2 regions of the Mycolicibacterium wolinskyi str. Jessa 2025 genome follow, and region 1 is predicted to be linked to the other one. Evidence: predicted binding sites of a transcription regulator. Region 1 holds the regulator's gene; the other holds the start of a gene.
What was found. Region 1 encodes HspR, which represses chaperone genes until heat shock. Its sites were predicted from a motif close to ANNTGAGTNNNNNNNACTCANNT; they were not measured.
Positions count from the first base shown of each region.

Region 1 (7,210 bases):
CAAGTCTGGGTTGACAACCGATGGTTGGCAGGAGCAGGCTTGAGCGCAGTCCGCTCAGACCCCTATATGTCTATCAGGAGGCAAAACCATGGCTCGTGCGGTCGGTATCGACCTCGGGACCACCAACTCCGTCGTGGCGGTTCTGGAAGGCGGCGACCCCGTCGTCGTCGCGAACTCCGAGGGCTCCCGAACCACCCCATCGGTCGTCGCGTTCGCGCGCAACGGTGAGGTGCTGGTCGGCCAGCCCGCCAAGAACCAGGCTGTGACCAACGTCGACCGGACCATCCGTTCGGTCAAGCGGCACATGGGCAGCGACTGGTCCGTGGAGATCGACGGCAAGAAGTACACCGCGCAGGAGATCAGCGCGCGTGTGTTGATGAAGCTCAAGCGTGACGCTGAGGCCTACCTCGGTGAGGACATCACCGATGCGGTCATCACCGTGCCCGCCTACTTCAACGACGCCCAGCGTCAGGCCACCAAGGAAGCCGGCCAGATCGCCGGCCTCAACGTGCTGCGCATCGTCAACGAGCCGACCGCGGCCGCCCTGGCCTACGGCCTGGACAAGGGCGAGAAGGAACAGACCATCCTGGTCTTCGATCTCGGTGGCGGCACGTTCGACGTCTCGCTGCTGGAGATCGGCGACGGTGTCGTCGAGGTCCGCGCCACATCGGGTGACAACCACCTCGGTGGTGACGACTGGGACGACCGGATCGTCGAGTGGCTCGTCGACAAGTTCAAGGGCACGTCGGGCATCGACCTGACCAAGGACAAGATGGCCATGCAGCGGCTGCGTGAGGCGGCCGAGAAGGCCAAGATCGAGCTGTCGAGCTCGCAGAGCACTTCGATCAACCTGCCCTACATCACCGTCGACGCCGACAAGAACCCGCTGTTCCTCGACGAGCAGCTGACCCGCGCCGAGTTCCAGCGCATCACGCAGGATCTGCTCGATCGCACCCGTCAGCCGTTCCAGTCGGTGATCAAGGACGCCGGCATCTCGGTGTCGGAGATCGACCATGTCGTGCTCGTGGGCGGTTCCACCCGTATGCCCGCCGTCACCGATCTGGTCAAGGAACTGACCGGTGGCAAGGAGCCCAACAAGGGCGTCAACCCGGACGAGGTCGTCGCCGTCGGCGCTGCCCTGCAGGCCGGTGTGCTCAAGGGTGAGGTGAAAGACGTTCTGCTGCTTGACGTCACCCCGCTGTCGCTCGGTATCGAAACCAAGGGCGGCGTGATGACCAAGCTCATCGAGCGCAACACCACGATCCCCACCAAGCGGTCGGAGACCTTCACCACCGCCGACGACAACCAGCCGTCGGTGCAGATCCAGGTGTTCCAGGGTGAGCGCGAGATCGCCTCGCACAACAAGCTGCTCGGCAGCTTCGAGCTGACCGGCATCCCGCCGGCCCCGCGTGGCGTGCCGCAGATCGAGGTCACCTTCGACATCGACGCCAACGGCATCGTGCACGTGACCGCCAAGGACAAGGGCACCGGCAAGGAAAACACGATCAAGATCCAGGAAGGCTCCGGCCTGTCCAAGGAAGAGATCGACCGGATGATCAAGGACGCCGAGGCGCACGCCGAGGAGGACCGCAAGCGTCGCGAAGAGGCCGACGTTCGCAACCAGGCCGAGTCGCTGGTCTACCAGACGGAGAAGTTCGTCAAGGAGCAGCGTGAGGCCGAAGGCGGGTCGAAGGTCCCCGAGGACACGCTGACCAAGGTCGATGCCGCGATCTCCGACGCCAAGAAGGCGCTCGAAGGCAGCGACATCTCCGCGATCAAGTCCGCGATGGAGAAGCTGGGCGTCGAGAGCCAGGCCCTGGGCCAGGCGATCTACGAGGCCACGCAGGCCGAGCAGGCTGCCGGCGGCGCCGGTGGCACAGGCGGATCCGCCAGCTCGGATGACGACGTGGTCGACGCCGAAGTTGTTGACGATGACCGGGAGAACAAGTGAGCCAAAGCGATTCGCACGAGCCGGTGACCATCACCGACAAACGGCGCATCGATCCCGAAACCGGCGAGGTACGTGAGCCGGAGCCGGCCCCTGGCGGGCCGGCCCCGGCCGCGGCCGGCGCCGCGGAATCGGCAGGCGATAGCGACGAGGTCGCCGAGCTGAAGGCCACGCTGCAACGCGTCAAGGCCGAGTACGACAACTACCGCAAGCGGGCGCTGCGCGATCAGCAGCTCACCGCAGACCGCACCAAGGCCGCCGTCGTGACCCAGCTGCTGGGCGTCCTCGACGACCTGGACCGGGCCCGCAGCCACGGTGACCTGGAATCGGGTCCGCTCAAGTCGGTTGCCGACAAGCTCGTCAACGCCCTTGAAGGACTCGGCCTTTCCGGGTTCGGCGAGGAGGGCGACGAGTTCGACCCGTCGTTGCACGAGGCCGTGCAGCACGAGGGCGAGGGCACCCACCCCATCGTCGGAACCGTCATGCGCCGCGGGTACAAGGTCGGCGAGCAGGTGGTCAGGCACGCCCTGGTCGGCGTGGTGGACACCGTGCCGGATGCCGAAGCAGCGGATAACCCTGACGCCACGGGCGCGCAGGCCGCAGAATCAGACCAATAGACAGAACAACTAGAGAGATGAGGTAAGGAGGTGGCGCAGCATGGCCCAACGCGAGTGGGTCGAAAAGGATTTCTACAAAGAACTCGGCGTCTCCTCTGACGCCAGCGCCGACGAGATCAAGAAGGCCTACCGGAAACTGGCCTCCGAACTGCACCCCGACCGGAACTCCGACCCTGGAGCCGCGGAGCGGTTCAAGGCGGTGTCCGAGGCGAACAGTGTTCTGTCGGACCCCGCGAAGCGCAAGGAGTATGACGAAACCCGGCGGCTGTTCGCCGGTGGCGGCTTCGGTCGCCGATTCAACACCGGCGGAAACTTCGGTGGTGGTGGTGGATTCAGTTCCGACGGAGCCGAATTCAACCTCGGAGACCTGTTCGACGCCGCCGGCCAGGCCGGCGGCGCGAACATCGGCGATCTGTTCGGTGGGCTGTTCGGCCGCGGTGCGCAAGCCAGGCCGAGCCGGCCGCGCCGCGGCAACGACCTGGAAACCGAGACCGAACTGTCGTTCCTGGAAGCCACCAAGGGCGTGGCCATGCCACTGCGGCTGACGAGCCCGGCCCCGTGTACGAACTGTCATGGCAGCGGTGCGCGGCCGGGCACCAGCCCGAAGGTATGCCCGAACTGCAACGGTTCCGGTGTGATCAACCGCAATCAGGGGGCCTTCGGGTTCTCCGAGCCGTGCACCGAATGCCGGGGCAGTGGTTCGATCATCGAGCATCCGTGCGCGGAATGCCAAGGAACGGGCGTCACGACCCGTACCCGCACCATCAACGTGCGGATACCTCCCGGTGTCGAGGACGGCCAGCGGATTCGCCTGGCCGGTCAGGGCGAGGCCGGTCTGCGCGGTGCGCCGTCCGGCGACCTGTACGTGACCGTGCATGTGCGGCCGGACAAGGTGTTCGGACGCGACGGTGACGACCTGACGGTCAGTGTGCCCGTGAGCTTTCACGAATTGGCGCTCGGAACAACACTTTCCGTGCCCACGCTGGAAGGCAAGGTCGGCGTGAGGGTGCCCAAGGGCACGTCCGACGGCCGGATCCTGCGGGTGCGCGGACGTGGAGTGCCCAAGCGGTCGGGTGGCCACGGGGACCTGCTGGTCACCGTGAAGGTCGCCGTGCCGCCGAACCTCGAAGGTGAAGCGGCCGAGGCGTTGGAGGCCTACGCAAAAGCCGAGCGGGCCAGTGGTTTTGACCCGCGTGCTGGATGGGCAGGCAACCTATGAGCAAACGCAAAGAGGAAGCCCGTACGTTTCTGATCTCGGTGGCCGCCGAGCTGGCCGGTATGCATGCGCAGACCCTGCGCACTTACGACCGACTCGGCCTGGTCAGCCCGCAACGCAGTTCCGGTGGCGGGCGCCGTTATTCGGAGCGCGACGTCGATCTGCTGCGTGAGGTGCAGCGGCTTTCGCAGGACGAGGGCGTCAACCTCGCCGGCATCAAACGCATCATCGAGTTGACCAATCAGGTCGACGCGCTGCGCGCCCGGGTGTCAGAGCTGACACAGCAGGTGGAGCAGCTCACCGCCGCCAATCAACACCGCGATGTGTCGGTGTCGTCCAAGGCCGTCGTCCTGTGGCAGCCCGCCGCTCGACGGCGGCATTCGCAGTAGCCGGGGCAGCCGTCAGGCCCCGGCAGGCGGGGCGCTCATGCCGACGATGACCGTGTCGAGGAAGTCGTCGGCGATTTCTTCCGGGCTGCGTGGCCCGTCCAGCGTGAGCCAGAGATAGCTGTAGTTGAACATCCCGAGCAGGCCCTTGACCATCAGGGTCGGCAACGGATGGAACTGGCCTTCGCGCACCGCCTGATCCAACGCGTTGCGCCAGTGGGCCTCATACCGCTCGCGAGCGGCGATGACGCGGTCGCGCCGCTCGCCGGTCAACGCGTGATACTCGCGGAAGAAGACCGTCCACTCGGCCCGGTGTTCGGCGATGTTGCGCAGCAGCGCCCGCGCAAGCCCGCGCAGCCGCTTCTCGGGGTCCTTCTCCGTCAGTGCCAGTTCGTCAGCCAGCTCGTTCATCTGCGCGAGCTGGCGGCTGCTGATCTCGTAGAGGATCGTTTCCTTGCTGCCGATGTAGTGGTACAGGGCACCGCGACCGAGACCGACCGCGGCACCGAGGTCAGAGATCCCGGTGCCGTGATAGCCGGACTTCGCGAACAACTCCGCAGAAATACGCAGGATTTCATCCCTGTTCGAGTCGTATTTCTTGCTCATCGCCGTCGTGCTCCCTCGTACATCCTGACCAACAAGCCTATTGGGTCACGGTGCGACGCGGAGACCGAGGGCCTGACCCTGGCCGCCGCCTTCGCACAGTGCCGCTACGCCGACTCCACCGCCACGCCGCGCCAGCTCGCTCCGGCGACGATGACGCCGGGGATCGGCATGCCTCATCATCGGCTGCCGGCGTCGAAGGCGTCGGCGAACGAATACCCGTCGAGCAGTTGGCCTGCCGTCACCAGGTACTGAATGGTGGGCGTCCCCTCTTCAAGCCAGTTGAGCCGGGCATCGCGGTACAACCGCTCGATCGGATGTGCCCGCGTGTATCCGATGCCGCCGTGGATGAGCAGGGCCCGGTCGGTCACCCGGCCCACCGCCTCCAGGCCGAACAACTTGCACATGCTCGCCTCGGCGGGAATGCGCCGGCCGCTGTCCCATTTCTGCGCGGCATCGGCCAGGAGTCCGCGCAGCGCATAGACATCCGTGGCCATCTCCGCGAGATAACGCTGGATGGCCTGGCGCGTGCCGATCGGCTTGCCGAAGGTCACGCGCTCCTTTGCGTGCGCGATGGACAGCTCGAGCGCCCGCTCGGATGTTCCGAGTGAACTCGCGGCGATGAAGACGCGGCTGATCTCGAGGGCGCGTTCGAGGTGTTGGCCACCTTCGCCTTCCGCCCCGATCAGGGCGGTTGCCGGAACGCGCACCGACGACAGCGTGATGTGCCCGTGCTCACCACCCTTGCAGCCCATGGTTTCCGGAAGCGGCTGGATCGAGAGCCCCTCGGTGTCGCGGGGAACCAGAAACGCCGACACTTCGGTGGCGTCGGTCTTGGCGAACACGATGAAGTGAGAGGCGATGTCGGAGTTGGTGATCAACCACTTCTCACCGTTGATCATGTACTCGTCACCGCTCCGCACGGCCGTGGTCCCGAGGTCGGCGCCCGTCCCGTGCAGCGGCTCGGTCAGTGCGAACGCCACCGAATGACGGCCGGTCGCGGCACCGAACAACACCGCGGATTTCTGCTCGTCGTTGCCGATCTCCGACAGCGCATGCGCGAACGAATTGTGCACGTGCACGATGACGCGAAGTCCGCCTTGGATTTTCGCGAACTCGGCGATGATCGGCAGATACTGGGCGATCGACAGACCGCTGCCGCCGTATTCGCGCGGCACCAGGAGGCCGAACGCGCCCACCCGCTCGAGGATGGGCAGCACGATCTCGTTCGGTACGCGCTCCTCGTCCTCGATGCGTTGTTCGAGGGGATCCAGTTCCGACCAGATCGCATCGAAGATCTGGTCTCGCAGTGCTCGGTACTCGGCGTCCGGCAGGCCGATCGTGTGATCGAGGGTTGCGGTCATATCGTGTGGCTCCTTGTCTCGGTGGTTATCACAGGGCCCAGCCGCCGTCGGCGGTGAGGACGGATCCGGTGCAGAACGTCGCGTCTTCGCTCAGAAACACTGCGGCCTTTGCGATTTCGTCGGCGGTGCCGAACCGGCGCAGCACGGTGGCGTTCTCGATCCGCTTGCGGGCGGCCGGCGGTACGGCATCGGTCATGTCGGTTTCGACGAAGCCCGGCGCCAGCACGTTGACGCGGATCTGGTCGCGGGCAGTTTCTTTCGCGAGCGAGCGCCCGAAGCCGATCATGGCCGCCTTGGCGCTGGAGTAGGCGGTGTCACCGGCATGTCCGATCAGGCCCACGACCGACGAGACGAGCACGACACTGGGGGAGATGCCTTGTGCGAGATGGGGCAGTGCCGCGCGGGTCAGCGACACGGTGCCCCGGATATTGGTTTCGACGACGTTCCACCACGCTGCGGGGTCGACGTCGGTCAGCAGCCCACCGGCCCACTGTCCGGCATTGAGAATGGCGGCATCGAGCCGACCCCATTCGGACACCACGCGTTCGACCGCGAGGACCGCCGACCGTTCGTCGGACATGTCGAAATGCACCGGCAGCACGTGCTCGGGCGCGTCGGCGGCCAGCTTCTCCGCTCCGTCCCGCCTGCTGCGGTAGGTACATCCCACCCGTACGCCCCGCCGGGCCAGACTCGCGGTGATCGCGGCGCCGATACCTCGCGAGCCGCCTGAAACCAGGACCACACGGGGTGGTCCGTCATCGTTCTGCTCCACGAGCGCGACTGTACTGATCGATCCAAGAATTTGGCAACAGGTGGAGATAAGTAGGCCTTTTACTCGGTAAACAAGCCCAGATCCGGTTATGGACGTACTTGGACTGATCAGTACAAGACCTATTGCGTCGAGATTGGCGGCTGTGCTAGAGATGTGACTGGCAACACACATGAGTGCACCCAGTGAGGGAGTGTTTGGACGTGACAGTCATCGACGACGGAAGCAAGGTCGGCACTGTCCGACCCGCAAAAGTCGCATTCGCGAGCTTCGTCGGCACCGCAATCGAGTGGTACGACTTCTTCAT
Region 1 covers NZ_CP185960.1:6,514,313-6,521,522, reverse strand. Annotated here, with positions in the region: gene dnaK (molecular chaperone DnaK) at 89-1,951, shown strand; gene grpE (nucleotide exchange factor GrpE) at 1,948-2,565, shown strand; gene dnaJ (molecular chaperone DnaJ) at 2,606-3,784, shown strand; gene ACOI2T_RS32400 (heat shock protein transcriptional repressor HspR) at 3,781-4,170, shown strand; gene ACOI2T_RS32395 (TetR/AcrR family transcriptional regulator) at 4,183-4,773, opposite strand; gene ACOI2T_RS32390 (acyl-CoA dehydrogenase family protein) at 4,950-6,134, opposite strand; gene ACOI2T_RS32385 (SDR family NAD(P)-dependent oxidoreductase) at 6,163-6,906, opposite strand; gene ACOI2T_RS32380 (MFS transporter) at 7,107-7,210, shown strand, end outside.

Region 2 (7,210 bases), 3.2 Mb from region 1:
CCCCGAGTTCGACGTGATAGCCCGGGCGGATGGTGCGCGCGGCCTGGCGGACGGCGAGCGGACCGAATCGCGCGCCCGGTCGGTACGACGTGCCGCCGTCGAACGGGATTCCGAGGATGGCGATGTCGTAGTCGCTCACCTCGTGCACATCGGCGATGCGGGCGAAGGTGCTCTTGCCCGCGTAGCGGGGTACCTCGGTGGCGGGCACCGCCCCGACGAGGCCGGGACGTGCGTCGACGGTTGGAACGGTGTTTCGAATGCTCACTGGTTTCCTGTCTTTCGTTGAGTGCGGGATTGTGGGGACGGCTCAGGACGCGGGTAGTTGTTCTTCGGCAGGTGACGGCGCCGCGCTCTCGGTCAGTGCGACGCCGCGGGTTTCGGGCGCCATGAAGATCGCGACCACCAAACCCACTGCGGTAACCGCGGCCCCGACCCCGAGCGCGCCACCGGCGCCCAGTGCGGTGAGGGCAAGCGGCATCAGATACGTGCCGCCCGCGGAGCCGATGCGGCTCACCGCGGTGCCCACGCCGACCGCGGTCGCGCGGACCTCGGTAGGGAAAAGCTCGTTGGGATAGACGATTTCGAGGAAGCTCGAGGCGCCCGAGGCCAGCGCGTACACGGCCAGCGCGAGGAAGAACGCGACGGGCGGAATCCCCGGTATGAGGGCGGGTATGGCGAGCGCGACCGCGATCACGGCGAACGACCCGATCAGCAGTGCCCGGCGGCCGATCTTCTCGACGAGGTACAGGCCCGGTATGCCACCGACCACGAAAAGCAGTGAGATCAACAGTGATCCGCCGTAGAGGTTGGCGTCGCCCTCGAGTCCGAAGGACGCCAACAGGTCGGGTGCGAACGTGTAGACCGCGAAGAGCGGGATGACCTGGGCGGTCCAGAACACCGCGACGAAGATGGTGCGGTTGAGGTACGGCCGCTTGAAAACCTGTGCGAACGAAGTGGTCCTGGCGGTTTCGCCGTCATTCTGGTCCAGGTCGCCCACGCCGAACTGCGGTCCGAAGGCCTGCTTGATCGCGGCGTCGGCCTCGGTGACTCGCCCCTTGCTGAGCAGCCAGCGCGGCGATTCTGGGGTACCCATCCGGGCCAGCAGGGTGATCACGGCGAACACGGCCGGGCTCGCCAACAGCAGGCGCCAGGCATCGGGCCCGTAATCGCGGAGAAGGAAACCGACGACGTAGGCGGCCGCGGCACCCACGGCCCACACCACGAACATCGCCCCGAGGAGCCTGCCGCGTTGTTTCTTCGGCAGGAATTCGGCCAGCAGCGATGTGGCGATGGGGTAGTCCGCGCCGATCGCGACGCCGAGGAGAAACCGCAGCAGGATGAGCTGCCACGCTTCGGTGGCGAATGCCGAGAGCACGGAGAACACGGCGAGCGCGATCAGGTCGGCGATGTACATCAGGTGGCGACCGACCTTGTCGGTGACGTATCCGAACACCCCGCCGCCGACGAAGATGCCGATGAGGCTGGCGGCGCCGATCAGCCCGATCTCGGTGGCCGACAAGCTCATCGCGGGTTCGAGCGTGATGAGGGCGACGCCGATGATGGACAGCGCGTAACCGTCGATGAACGGTCCGCCTGACGAGAACAGCGTCAACTTCTTGTGGAACGACGTGAGCGGCGCATCGTCGATGAGGTGGCCGGCTTGGGACATGGAAGCTCCTGCGTGACGGGGCTCTCGAACGGGGGAGGTGTGAGCCGAGACACAGCATGGCGGCAGGCACGGCCTGTCCGCGAGTAGACGATGCGCAAAACACGCGCCTATGGTTTGTGCGATCGGCTAAACCGGAACGGAGGCGGCACCATCGCGATCACAGTCGGTGAGCTGGCGGAAATACCCCACCTGGGCTTGGAGGTCCTCGCCGGGGCATCGGGCCTGAGCCGGGAGATCTCCTGGACACACACGTCGGACCTCCCCGAACCGTGGCGCTGGGTCACCGGCGGCGAGCTGTTGATGACCAACGGGTTGTCGTTTCCCGCGGGACCGGCCGAGCAGGTGCTTGTCGTCGAGCGATTGAACGAGGCCGGCGTGTCCGGGCTGGCGATCGGCGAGAAGATGTACTGCCCGGACCTCAGTGACGACGTGATTTCGGCCAGCGACCGGCTGGGGCTGCCGATTCTGAACATCCGCTATCCGCTTCCGTTCGTGGCCATCTCCCGGGCGGTCGCCGAAGCCACGCTGCTCGATCAATCCAGCCGCCTCACCCGAACAGTGCGGATCTACGACCTGGTTCGCCGCCACATCGCGCGCGCCACCACGTCGGCGGAGCTGTTCGCCGCACTGGAACGCGAACTGGGTTGCCGGCTCCACGTCTGCGATCGACACACCGGTGAGCCGTGGTTTCCCCAAGCAGCCGAGTTGGACGCCACCACGCGGGACGCGGTCGTCGCATTGTCCGACAGCCTCACGAATGTCGCGGCGGGCGCCTTCGGCCTGCCCGCCGTCGCCGGAAACACGGCCCTGCTCACCGACATTCAGCGCCATCCCAGCGCCGCGCTGGTGGCCGTCACGGCCGAGGGCGGGCGTGTCGACCCCATTCAGCTCCAGCACGCGGCGACAGTCGTCAGCCTGGAGTTGTCGCAGACGCAGTTGATGCTCGAACACGGTCGGCGCCAGGGTTCGGCGTTCCTGGAGCGCCTGTTGGAGAGCCGCATCGACGGTCCGACCGCAGCCGGGCAACTCGCCGATCTCGGACTGGATCCCGCGACCGTGGTGCTGATCGCCGCGCACAGCTCCGACGACGACCGCGTGCTCCACGTGCACAACTCGCTGTGGCGCCATGCGATTCCGTACGTGTGCACCACACGCGAAGGAATTCTCTACGCCGTGGTGCCCGAGGACTCGCCGTGCGACGACGTGCTGGCGCGGGCACTCGGGCCCACGGCCCGAATCGGAATCAGCCAGCGTCTGGGTTCCATCAACCGCCTTCAGGAATCGATTCGCGAAGCGTCGTGGGCCTTTTCGCTCGCACAGCGGCGCGGGGTCGCAGTGTCGCGGTACGGCAGCGGGCCGTCCTGGCTGGGACTGTCGAGCGTCGGCGACGCACAAGCCCTCGTCGACCGCGTGCTGCGCCCGCTGCAGGAGTACGACCGCGAACAGAACACCGATCTCGTCGAGACTCTCGATGCGTTTCTGCGAAACCGACGGTCGTGGCAGCAGACGGCGCAGACGTTGCACGTCCACCGGCAGACGGTGATGTACCGGATGCGGCGGGTCGCCGAGATCACCAAACTCGATCTGGCCGAAACCGATTCGCTGGCCGAGCTGTGGCTCGCACTGCGGGCGGTCGAGCTGCTCGACGCCGAGGAGGACATGCGCCGCCGCGACGTGAGCGCATCGCGGCGGCTGCCCGGCGTCTGACGCGCGCGGCTCAGGCCGCGGCGGTGGCGGCCTGAGCCGCGGGCTCCAGCGCCAGGGCGATGATGTCGGCCACGTCGGTCATCGGCTTGACCTCAAGTGCCGCCAGCACCTCGGCAGGGACATCGTCCAGATCGGGCTCGTTGCGTTGCGGGATGAAAACCGTTGATAGTCCGGCTCGTTGGGCTGCCAACAGCTTCTGCTTGACCCCGCCGATCGGCAACACCCGGCCGTTCAGCGTGACCTCGCCGGTCATACCGACGTCACCGCGCACCTGCCGCCCGGTCGCCATCGACACCAGCGCCGTCACCATCGTGACGCCGGCCGACGGGCCGTCCTTGGGCACCGCCCCCGCGGGCACGTGCACGTGGATGCGCCGGTCGAGCGCCGTGGGGTCGACGCCGAGCTGCTCGGCGTGTGCACGCACGTAGGACAGCGCGATCTGCGCCGACTCCTTCATCACGTCGCCCAGCTGACCGGTGAGCTGCAGACCCGGCTCGCCCTCGTTCGAGTTGGCCTCGATGTAGAGCACGTCGCCACCCAGGCCGGTCACCGCCAGGCCCGTCGCGACGCCCGGCACCGCCGTACGCTCGCTGGATTCCGGCGTGAACCGCGGACGACCCAGGTATTCCACGAGATCCGGCTCATCGATCGTGATGGGCGCAGCCGCGGAATCCAATTTGGTCGTCACCTTGCGCAGCGCCTTGGCCAGCAACCGCTCGAACTGCCGCACACCCGGCTCACGGGTGTAGTCGGCGGCGATCTTGCGCAACGCGGCGTCTGTCACCGTCACCTCGGACTCGGTCAATGCCGCGCGTTCGGCCTGCCGGGGGAGCAGGTAATCGCGTGCGATCGCGACCTTGTCGTCCTCGGTGTAGCCGTCGATCTGCACCAGTTCCATGCGGTCCAGCAGCGCCGAAGGGATGTTCTCGATGACGTTGGCCGTCGCGAGGAACACCACGTCGGACAGGTCCAGGTCCAAGTCCAGGTAGTGGTCGCGGAACGTGTGGTTCTGCGCGGGATCGAGCACCTCGAGCAGCGCAGCCGACGGGTCGCCGCGGAAATCCGAGCCGACCTTGTCGATCTCGTCCAGCAGCACAACGGGATTCATCGATCCCGCCTCGCCGATGGCCCGCACGATCCGGCCGGGCAGCGCGCCGACGTAGGTGCGCCGGTGGCCGCGGATCTCGGCCTCGTCGCGCACGCCGCCCAGGGCGACCCGCACGAACTTGCGGCCGAGTGCGCGTGCCACGGACTCGCCGAGCGACGTCTTGCCGACGCCGGGCGGGCCTGCCAGCACCATCACCGCACCGGATCCGCGACCGCCGACCACGGCCATGCCGCGCTGGGCGCGCCTGGCCCGCACCGCCAGGTATTCGACGATGCGATCCTTCACGTCGTCCAGACCGTGGTGGTCGGCGTCCAGAATTTCGCGGGCGCCCTTGAGATCCGTCGAATCGTCGGTCCGCACGTTCCACGGCAGATCCAGCACCGTGTCGAGCCACGTGCGGATCCAGCCGCCCTCGGGGCTCTGCTCACTGGACCGCTCCAGCTTGCCGACTTCGCGCAGCGCGGCCTCCCGCACTTTCTCGGGCAGGTCGGCGGCCTCGATGCGGGCCCGATAGTCATCTGAACCCTCGGGTTCGCCTTCACCCAGTTCCTTGCGAATCGCGTTCAGCTGTTGGCGCAGCAGGAACTCCTTCTGCTGCTTCTCCATACCCGAGCGCACGTCCTCGGCGATCTTGTCGTTGACCTCGACCTCGGCCAGATGCTCGCTGGTCCAGTCGATCAACACGCGGAGCCGATCGGTGACGTTCTCGGTTTCCAGCAGCTGCCGACGCTGCACGTCGGTCAGATACGACGCGTAACCGGCAGTGTCGGCCAGGGCGGACGGATCGCTGATCTTGTTGACGACGTCGACGATCTGCCAGGCCTCACGCCGCTGCAACATGGCCAGCAGCAGCTTCTTGTATTCGGCGGCAAGTGCTTTCGTGTCGTCATCGGCCGGTGCTTCGGTGACCTCGGTCACTTCGACCCACAGCGCCGCACCCGGCCCGGTGGTGCCGGTTCCGATGTGTGCGCGGTTCTCGCCGCGGATCACCGCGGCCGCACCGCCACCGCCGGCGATCCGGCCGACCTGCACGATCGAGGCCAGCACGCCATACGTGGGATACCGGTCATCGAGCCGCGGGGCGATCAGGAGCTTTCCGGACTCCGTGGCTTGCGCGGCGTCGACCGCGGCGCGGGCCGCATCGTCGAGTTCGATCGGCACGACCATGCCGGGCAGCACGATCGGCTCACTGACAAACAGGACCGGCACAGCAATTGGTTCGGACATCAACCCTCCAAAGTTCAGTCTGATGCGCTCAACCTTGTGGCATGTCGTTTTGTTCCCCCCGTCGGCTGCCGGTCTGTCCGCATCGCTGAGAGCGGAATCGGCCGCGGCCGGTCTGGGCGTCGTCTGTGAATGTCGGTGACAGGGGAATATGGTCCGTCCGAGCCCGGTCGTAGCTGCCATGAGCAGAGCAGTCCACTTCGATCAATACGGCGGCATCGAGGTCTTGCGCGTGCGTGATGTGCCGCGGCCCGAGCCCGCGTCGGGCGAGGTCCTGGTGCAGGTCAGAGCCGCGGGTATCAACCCGGGCGAGGCCATGATCCGTCGCGGCGCACTGCACGACCGATTTCCGGCGACATTCCCGTCCGGTCAGGGCAGCGACTTGGCCGGTGTGGTGGCCGAGGTCGGGCCGGGTGTCACCGAGTTCGAGGTCGGCGACGAGGTGATCGGTTTCTCCGAGCGCCGGTCCAGCCACGCCGATTACGTCGCGGTGCCGGCCCGCCAGGTCACCGCGAAGCCCGTCGCCGTGCCGTGGGAGGTCGCCGGATCCCTGTACGTGGCCGGTACCACCGCCTACGCGGCGGTTCGTGCGGTGAAGCTGACCGACGGCGATGTCGTCGCAATCGCGGGCGCCGCAGGGGGCGTCGGTTCCATCGCGGTGCAGCTCGCCACCCGTAGCGGCGCGACGGTGCTCGGGATCGCCGGGCCGGCCAACGACGAATGGCTCACGACGCACGGCGCGACACCGGTGAACTACGGTGACGGGCTCGCCGAGCGGCTGCGCGCGGCATCGCCGTCGGGCCGTGTCGATGCTTTCCTGGATTTCTTCGGCGGCGGATATGTGGCGATGGCGGTCGACGAGCTGGGTGTCGCACCCGAGCGCGTCGACACGATCATCGATTTCGCCGCCATCGAACAGTTCGGTGTGCAGGGTGCCGGCAACGCCGACGCGTCCGACATCGGTGTCGTCGCGGAGCTGGCCGACCTCGCTGCCACCGGCGAACTCGAGGTGCCGATCGCCGGAGTATTCGCCCTCGATGACGTGCAGGCCGCCTACCGCGAGCTGGAAAAGCGCCACACCACAGGCAAATTGGTGTTGCGCCCGTGACGGGCCGACTGTCGGGCACCGTTGTCGCGATCACCGGGGCAAGCAGTGGGATCGGCGAGGCGACTGCACGTCTGCTTGCCGCGCGCGGCGCCCGGCTGGTGTTGGGTGCACGCCGCGCCGAGCGACTGGACATGCTCGCCGAGGAGGTCCGGACTCACGGAGCGTCGGCGGCCGTGGCGCCCACCGATGTCACGCGCCGCGAGGATCTGGAGCGCCTCGTCCAAACGGCGGTAAGCGAATTCGGTCGGCTCGACGTTCTGGTGAACAATGCGGGCATCAGCAGGATCGGTCCGATCGCCGATGGTGACGTGGACGGCTGGTCGGCGATGATCGATGTCAACCTACGGGGCGTTCTGTACGGAATCGCTGCTGCCACACCGGTATTTCGGCGGCA
Region 2 covers NZ_CP185960.1:3,339,131-3,346,340, forward strand. Annotated here, with positions in the region: gene speB (agmatinase) at 1-265, opposite strand, end outside; gene ACOI2T_RS16405 (MFS transporter) at 308-1,669, opposite strand; gene ACOI2T_RS16410 (PucR family transcriptional regulator) at 1,760-3,376, shown strand; gene lon (endopeptidase La) at 3,387-5,711, opposite strand; gene ACOI2T_RS16420 (NADP-dependent oxidoreductase) at 5,890-6,816, shown strand; gene ACOI2T_RS16425 (SDR family oxidoreductase) at 6,813-7,210, shown strand, end outside.
Region 2: the regulator HspR is predicted to act here: its motif matches at 5,723-5,745, upstream of lon (endopeptidase La).